Regions from separate parts of the Vogesella sp. AC12 genome, predicted to be linked through region 2. Evidence: riboswitches for the same ligand, from Rfam matches in the RefSeq annotation. Region 2 holds a riboswitch; the other holds the start of a gene.
The links. Region 2 has a riboswitch for cobalamin ahead of NOM55_RS15355 (TonB-dependent receptor domain-containing protein). Riboswitches for the same ligand answer to the same signal wherever they lie in the genome.
Positions count from the first base shown of each region.

Region 1: it holds a riboswitch for cobalamin, as region 2 does, so the genes downstream of both, NOM55_RS01240 (iron ABC transporter permease) here and NOM55_RS15355 (TonB-dependent receptor domain-containing protein) in region 2, are expected to answer to the same signal.

Region 1 covers NZ_JANFNU010000001.1:228,863-233,068, reverse strand. The annotation lists gene NOM55_RS01250 (Card1-like endonuclease domain-containing protein) at 1-936, opposite strand, end outside; gene NOM55_RS01245 (alpha/beta hydrolase) at 1,059-1,643, opposite strand; cobalamin riboswitch at 1,778-2,147, shown strand; gene NOM55_RS01240 (iron ABC transporter permease) at 2,252-3,280, shown strand; gene NOM55_RS01235 (ABC transporter ATP-binding protein) at 3,280-4,029, shown strand; gene cobO (cob(I)yrinic acid a,c-diamide adenosyltransferase) at 4,026-4,206, shown strand, end outside.
Region 2 covers NZ_JANFNU010000012.1:96,903-101,108, forward strand. The annotation lists gene NOM55_RS15355 (TonB-dependent receptor domain-containing protein) at 1-1,808, opposite strand, end outside; cobalamin riboswitch at 1,934-2,144, opposite strand; gene NOM55_RS15360 (TonB-dependent receptor) at 2,299-4,206, opposite strand, start outside.

The sequences.
Region 1 (4,206 bases), on a different contig from region 2:
GAACAGGTTCTCCAGCCCCACGCCGCGCTGCTGGAAGCTGGTGGGGGCGGCGGTCTTGCACTCGATCAGGTACAGGTGGTTGTTGCACAGGATCGCCACGTCGTATTCGTTCTCGACATTGTGATGGCTGATCTTGACGCCGACGGCGGCGTCGCTGATCGGCAGGATCTGCGCCAGCTCGGCCACCTGCGACAGCAGCCACACCTCCAGCCAGCCACCGGCAAGAAAGAAGCGCGCCCGCGGATCAAGGCAGCGCATGTGGCCGCTGTCGCGGAACTCCACCATGCCGCTGGCCAGCAGCCAGTCGTACAGCACGTGTTCGCCGCTGGACAGCGGGTGCTGGCTGAATTGCTGCTCGTCCAGGTCGTTGCACAGCCGGTTGAGCAGCGACAGTGACTTCGGCCGCAGCGCCGCGTGTTCGGCCAGATCGCGCGCCAGCTGCTCGTGGCGCGGGCTGCGCCGCTCCAGCCGGTAGTGGATGGCGAGGATGCGGCTGCCGTAGAGCGCGAAATAGGCCTCCAGCGACAGCCCTTCGGCGATCTCGGTGCCGCTGTGCAGGCGGCTGCTCTCGCCGCCGAGCAGCCAGATCAAGCGGTCGTTGTCGTGCTCCACCGCCATCAGCGGCAGCCGGTGTTCGCGCGCCAGATCGTAGGCCAGCGCCGCCTGCACCGGCGACGCGGCGCTGATATTGAAACAGACACCGCCCTGCACCAGCTCCTGCAGCCGCTGCCGCAGCGCCAGCGGCTGGCTGTCCGCCGGCAGCGTTTCCACCGCCGCGGTCAGGTGCAGCTTTTGGCAGACGCCGAGGATGTCGAAGGCGAGATCAAGGTGGGCGCGGTGGCACAGCAGCGTCACCCGGTCGATGTCAAAACGCGGGTCCAGCGCCGGGGTAATGATGTCGCTGACGACATGGTCAACAAAGGCCAACAGGTGCATGACGCGCTCCAGCGGGACAGGGCATGACTGAATTCTATGCCCAAGCCCGCCGCAAATGCCACGTCCATTGCCGCGCCGCGCGCGTCAGTACAAGCGCTTGACCGCCAGGGTTGGCCGCCGGCTCAGGCGCACGCCGCGGCGCGCGGCTGCGCCTGCTGGCGGATATCGGCCACCAGCGCCGCCAGCTGCACCAGCCCGTCTTGCCACTGCCGATGGCCGGACGCGACATTGATATGACCGGCGTCGCGCAGCCAGTGCAGCGGGCTTTGCCACAGCGCCGCCATCCGCGCGCTGCGCAGCGGCAGGCTGAACGGATCGCTGTCGCTGGCCACCACCCGCGCCGGGAACGGCAGCGCCTGCTCCGGCAGCGGCGCGAACGGCTGCAGCGCGGCCGGGGCGCTGGCGCGCTCGACATCGGCCGGCGCCACCAGCAGCGCACCGGCAAGCTTGTTGCCGTAGCGCGCCGCATAATGCGCGACCGTGGCGCAACCGAGGCTGTGCGCGATCACGATTACCGGCAGTGTGGCGGCCGCCACCGCCGCGTCCAGCGCCGCCAGCCAGTCGTCCAGCTGCGGCGTCTGCCAGTCGTGGTTGGCCACCCGCGTTGCGGCCAACGTTTGCTGCCAGTGGCTCTGCCAGTGCTCGGGGCCGGAATTATTCCAGCCCGGCTGGATGATGTACTCGAAGCCGGAAAAATCGTGCGCCATGCTGCTGCCCCCAAGGTATGGAAAGATTCTGCCGTCACCATAACCGTGCCATCATATTTCCAAAAATAATTATTTTTTGTTTTGTTATTCTTTTTGAAAATATAAAAGCCGGCAGCATGGGCTGCCGATCTGCTAAAATCGCCGCCTGCCTTGGTGCTTCGCCGGCGCATGCCGGCAAGTTAAACGGGAAACAGGTGACCCCTGTGCTGCCCCCGCAACGGTGCGTTTCTTGAAGAACCTGTTCAATGTCTGCTGCGACTGCTCCCAATGGGGCGATACGGCGTTAAAAACGACTTCGGCATGCTTGTTTATATTAGTAACAAATGCCACTTCCTCAGTCGTTTTTGCCTTGCCTCGCGTGAGCTCGCTAAACCTTGAACGAGTTCTAAGGTCTGCCGGCCCTGCCGTCATGACCGCCCTGCCCATCGCCACTGTGAGTCATCACGGGAAGGCGGGCAGACGGCGAAACCAGCCCGGATACCGGCCACGGCGAACGCGCGCACTGCCAGTCAGTGCGTCCCGACACATGCTGCGGAGGGCGGCATCCGGTCAGATTGCTGATCCGTGCGCCTGACGCCTGCCCCTTCCGCGATTTCGATATCGCGCCCATGTCCCACAGCCTGACGCTGGACCGCCCGCTGCGCGGCGCCCTGCGCTTACCCACCCTGCCCCTGTTGACACTGCTGACGCTGCTCAGTGGCGGCAGCCTGCTGCTGGCCTGCAGCAGCGGCTCCATCGCGCTTGGCGCCGGCGAGCTGTGGCTGGCCGCCAGCGGTCACGGCAGCCAGCTTGCCGACACCCTGCTCAGCCTGCGGCTGGAACGGGCGCTGACCGCCTGGGTCACCGGCGCCTCGCTGGCGCTAGCCGGCGTGCTGATGCAGTCGCTACTGCGCAATCCGCTGGCCGATCCTTACGTGATGGGCGTCTCCGGCGGTGCATCGGTCGGCGCGCTACTGGCGTTGTGGCTGGGGCTGGCACTGTGGCAGGTGGACAGCGCCGCCGTCGCCGGCGCGCTGACGCTGTCGGCGCTACTGTTCCTGCTGGCGCGCCGCGATTTTGCGCGCAGCAGCGGCACGGTGCTGCTGCTGCTCACCGGCGTGCTGCTGTCCGCCGCCTGCGGCGCGCTGATCTCGCTGCTACTCACCATCGCGCCGGACGCGCAATTGCGCGGCATGGTGTTCTGGCTGGTCGGCGACATCGCCGGCACGCCGCTGCGGCCGTGGCCGTGGCTGGCCTTGCTGCCGGCCGTGCTGCTGGCGTGGTGGCAGGCGCCGGCGATCAACCTGCTGGCGCTGCACGGCGACCACGCGCTGACGCTGGGCGTGCCGGTGGCCATGCTGCGCCGCCTGCTGCTGGTACTGGCCGCAGTGCTGACCGCCAGCGCCGTCAGCCAGGGCGGCAGCATCGGTTTCATCGGCCTGATGGTGCCGCACGCCTGCCGCCTGCTGTGCGGCCCGGACCTGCGCCGGCTGATCCCCGCCGCCGTGCTCAGCGGCGCCGCGCTGCTGGTGCTGGCCGACACCCTGGCGCGCACCGTCGTCGCGCCGATGCAGCTGCCGGTCGGCGTGCTGACCGCGCTCCTGGGGGTGCCGGTGCTGTTCTGGCAGCTGCAACGCACCCGCCGGAGGCTAGCCTGATGCTGCACTGTGACCAGCTCACCCTTCGCCAGGGGCGCCGCACGCTGCTGCAGCCGCTCACCTGGCAGGTCCGCGCCGGCGAATGCTGGTGGATCGCCGGCCGCAACGGCTGCGGCAAAAGCACGCTGCTGGCCACGCTGGCGGCGCTGCGCCGCGCCGACGGCGGCCACATCCGCCTCTGCGGCCAACCTTTGCCGCAGCTGACGCCGCGCCAACGCGCACAACGCCTCGCCCTGCTGCCGCAGGCCAGCCACGATGCCTTTGATTATGCGGTGCAGGATGCCGTCGCCGCCGCGCGCTTTGCCTGGCCGGATGCCGGCGACAACCCGCAACGCGTCGCCGCCGCGCTGGACGCCTTCGACCTTGGCCGTCTGGCGGCACGACCGCTGCAGGCCTTGTCCGGCGGCGAGCGCCAGCGCGTGGCACTGGCCAGCGTGATGGCGCAGGACGCACCGCTGATCCTGCTCGACGAGCCGTCCAATTCGCTCGACCTCGCCCATCAGGCCGCGCTGCAGCAGCAGATCGGCCGCTGGTGCGCGCAGGGCAAGGCGGTGCTGCTGGTCAGCCACGACCTGCAGCTGGCCCCGGCCTGCGCCAGCCACGCGCTGCTGCTCGACGAGCACGGCCAGCACCGTCAGTACCCGCTGGCCGAACTTAACGCCGAACACCTCGCCGCCGTGCTCGGCTATCCGCTAACCCGACTCCACCACGCAGGCCGCCCCTGCTTTTTACCCGGACACCCATCATGAGCCACACCGAAGACCAGGGCCGCACCGAGCGCCACAACGCGCGCATGGCGCGCAAAAAAGAAATCATGGACGCCAAGATCGCCGCCGCCGACCAGCACCGCGGCGTGTTCATCGTCAACTGCGGCAACGGCAAGGGCAAAAGCTCCAGCGGCTTCGGCATGGTGATGCGCGGCCTCG
Region 2 (4,206 bases):
CGGCGAGGCTGATTGTAGTTCTGTACCGTCTGATAGTCCTTGTCGGCGACGTTGCTCAGCCGCGTGTTCAGCTGCCAGTACTTGTCGAGCTGGTAGTCGGCGCCGAGATTGAGCACACCGTAACCACCCAGCATCTTGTCGGCGCTGTTGTCGGCATCGTCGTAGCGGCGGCCGCTGGCGCGCCATTCCGCGCTGAGGCGGGTGCGGTCCAGCTGCCAGCCGGCCGTCAGCGCGCCGAACAGCTTGGCGTGGCGTGCCAGCAGCTTGCCGGAGGGCTGGCTGCGCGGCCGCTGCGAGGTGATGCTGCCGGCGAGGCTGAAATCGCCCCAGCTGCGGCCGGCTTCCAGCGTCTGGCCGGTGATACGCGCCTCGTCGATATTGACCTGCAGCCCGTCGGTCGCCGATTTGCTGGCGATCAGGTTGTCGATCCGGTTATCGAACACGATCACGCTGAAGTAGTCACCCTGCTGCCGCCACTTCAGCGACAGCTCGCGGTTGCGCGCCTCTTCCGGGCGCAGAGCCGGGTTGCCGTGATAGCTGGCGCCGGAGCCGCTCCAGTACAGCTGGTTGAAGGTCGGTGCCTTGAACGCGGTGCCGTAGGCGGCGCCGAGCAACCACTGCGGTGTCAGCGCGTAGCCGTAGCCAAGCTGGCCGGTGGCCTTGTCGCCGAACTGCGAGTTGTCGTCGTGGCGCAGGCTGCCCTGCAGCCGGTGCGCGCCGAAGCTGCCCTGGTAGGCGGCGAACAGCGAATCCACGCTGCGGCTGGTGCCGTTGAAGCTGCTCAGGGTCTCGATCTGCTGCTCGGTGCGCGCCGCGCCGAGGCTGAACTGGCCGACGCCCTGCCACTGTATATCGTGCTGCCACTGCCATTCCTGCTGGCGGGTAGCGGCAATCGCGGACGGCTTGCTGAAGTTACCCTTGGTAAAGGTGTGCTGCCGGTCATTGGTCTCGGCGTAGCGCAAGGTACTCTGCCAGTTGGCCCGCAGCTGGTTTTTCAGCTCGATGCTGTGCCCCTGCAGGCGCGTGCGCAGCTCGTCCGCCTTGTTGACGGTGGCGTCGTAGGCGCTGCTGGCCTCGGTCTGGTACAGGTTCAGCCCCAGGCTGTGGCCGGCGGCCAGCTCGTGCTGCAAGCTGGCGAGATAGGTGGTGTTTTCATAGCCGTCACGGTCGGGGTTGTACTTGCCCGGCTGGAAGCTGCGCGAGGAAATGCCGTCGGTACGGTTGTGCTCCAGCGCGAGGTTGAAGGCGGTGTTGCCGGCCTTGCCGGACAGCCCGGCGCCGCTGCTGCGCTTGTGTTCGGCACCGATGCCGGCATGGAAGCTCAGTGCCGTCCCGCCTTCGCCGCGCTTGGTGAAGATCTGGATCACGCCGCCGATGGCGTCGGCGCCATACAGGCTGGAGGCCGGGCCGCGCAGGATCTCGATCTTTTCGATCGCCGCCAATGGCAGGTGTTCCAGCGCGGTAGCGCCGGTGGTGACCGAGGCGATGCGCATGCCGTCGACCAGTACCAGCACGTGATCGGCCTTGGTGCCGCGCAGCAGCAGGGTGGCGGACTTGCCCTCGCCGCCGTTGCTGTAGGCTTCCACCCCCGGCTGGCGGCTGAGCAGCTCCGGCAGGCTCAGGCTACCGGATTGCTCGATTTCCTCGCGACCGAGCACGGTAACGTCGGCCAGCACGCGGCTGAGCGGGATCGCGCTGCGGGTGGCGGTGACCACCACGGTCTCGCCAGTGGTGACGGGATTGGCGGCCACGGCGGCATGGCCGGAGGCCAGCGCCAGCAGCGCGGCCAGGGTTTTGTTGTCAAACATGAATACACACTCCGGGATGAGAAAAAGGGAGTGCGGAGAAATCAGGACCAAAAGACACGCGCGCCGGCCGTTGCGGCAGGCGAACTGTCAGCTCGCCTCCCCGCGATGCTCCAGCAAGACGCGATTCCGCCGCGTCTGTTGCAGGCCGGTCTCCGGGCTTGGTCATGCGGGGCAACGCCTTCCCGTCCCTGCGGAACAGTGGCGAGTGTTGCACCTGGGGCGCGCCATGCGCGCCCAGACCTTACCGTTGCGGGGGCAGCGCCGGAATTGCACCGGCCTCCCAGTTTCACCCGGCGCGCTTGGGGCACGCCGGACACCTGCAGGGGCAGGATTATACCTGCGTGCACTGCACAATACGCGCGCAGCTGCAATTTGCCACCGCCGATCAGCGCGTGGGGGGAGACGGCATGAAAAGCCCCCGTTGCCTCCCGATAAGGGCGACAACAGGGGCGGACCTAGCCAGCCGGGGCGGTGTCCGACCGTGAACGGCTTAGTAGTTGATCGTCAGCGAGGCCTGCACGTTGCGGCCGGCAGCCGGGTACAGATCGTATTTGCCGGTCGAGCCAGTTGAGCCGGAGCGAATACCGTAAGTAGCATAACGGCGATCAAACAGGTTGTTGACGTCCAGTGCCACGCTCAGCTGCTTGCTGTAGCGGTGGCTGAACTTGGCGTTGAGTACGGTATAGGCATCCAGCTGCTTGTCGAACTGGTTCGCCTGGTCGTTGTCCAGCCGCTGCTTACCGACATACTGCAGCTGCAGGCCGATGCGGCTGGCCTCCTGCGGCAGCCAGCTCAGGCCCAGCGTGGCCAGCTGCTGCGGCACCATCGGCACCTCGTTGCCGGCCAGCTCGACGCCACCCGCCGCGCCCTGACGGAAGGTCGCCTGCTGCCAGGTCAGGTTGCCGTTCAGCTCGAGGTTGGCCGCCAGCTGACTGCGCCCTTCCAGCTCCAGGCCTTGACGACGGGTCGGCGCCAGATTGACGTTGCTGCCAAAGAAACCGACCAGCTTGTTGAAATGGATTTCATTGGTCAGGTCGTAACGGAACCACGCCGCGCGCAGCGCCTGCCCCCCCTGCTTCCAGTCCAGGCCGATTTCCTTGTCCTGCGAGGTCTGCGGCAGCAATGGCGAGGACACATAAGCCTGCTCGTCGGCATTGGCCAGACGGAAGCTGCGGCCAACCTTGGCATACGCCTCCAGCTGGCCGGTCAGCGCCTGACGAGCACCCAGCTGCCAGGCGTGCAGCTCCTTGTTGGTGCGGTAGCTATTGGCAAAGCCAGTGAAATCGACGGCGCTGTCCTCGATACGCTGTGTACGACCACCGATACTGATCGAAGTCCCGGCCTGCGGACGTAGCAGCACGTCGGCAAAACCGCCAACATGGCGCTGGCGAATGCGGGTCGACAGCGTCGCGGGGCTGCCGTTATTCACGTCCATATCGCTCTGCAGCGTATCGACGCCGAACACCAGCCGGTGACGACCCAGCTCCTGCTCGTAACGCAAACTGGCCGACTGTTCGTCCAGATCGCGCTGCTCCAGCCAGCCGGAAGCCTCGGACTGCGACTGCTTCGCGCGCGTGGCCACATCCAGCGACAGCATGCCTTCGCCCAGCGACTGGCGCGCCTGCACGCCAAAGGCATCGGTCTTGATGTCCATGTAGTCGTTCGGCTTGCTGGTGCCGCGCGGATCATTGCCGAACTCGTCGACGCCAGTGGCCGGGTTGACGCTACGGGCACCCGGCATGCGCAAGTCCTGGTTGCTGCTGCGCGCATAGAGGCGCACGTCGCCACCCTGGTGGCGCACGGTGGCCGTCAGGCCGGCGCTGTCGTTGCGCTCGGCACTGTTGGCACGGTAATTGTCGCTGCTCAGCGACTTCACAAAGGCATCCAGCGCCACCTGCTGGCCGCTGAGGTGGCCGGACAGATCCAGCTTTTTCAGGTTGTAGCTGCCGGCAGTCAGCGTGGCCTGCACGCCGTTGGCGGCCTTGAAACCGCTGCGGGTGATGATGTTGACCACGCCACCGGTAGCGCCGCCGCCGTAGGCCACCGCGCCGCTGCCGCGTACCACCTCGATGCGCTCGATCTCGCTCAGCGGCACCACGCCCAGGTTCGGCGCAGACAGGTCGTTGGTGTTCTGCTTGACGCCGTCGATCAGGATCAGCGTGTTGCTGATGCCGGTCATGCCGAAGCCGCGCAAGTCGACCATCGCGCTGTCGGCGGAGCCGGTGTTGTTGAACACGTGTACACCAGCCAGCGTCGACAGCAGGTCCTGCACCGTGCGCGCGGTGCTGTTGGCAATGTCGGCGGCGGTAATAACCGACACGTTGACCGGCAGGTCGCTGACCTTGTCCGGGCTGCGGCTGGCGGTGACCACCACTTCATCCAGCTGGGTCACGGGGGT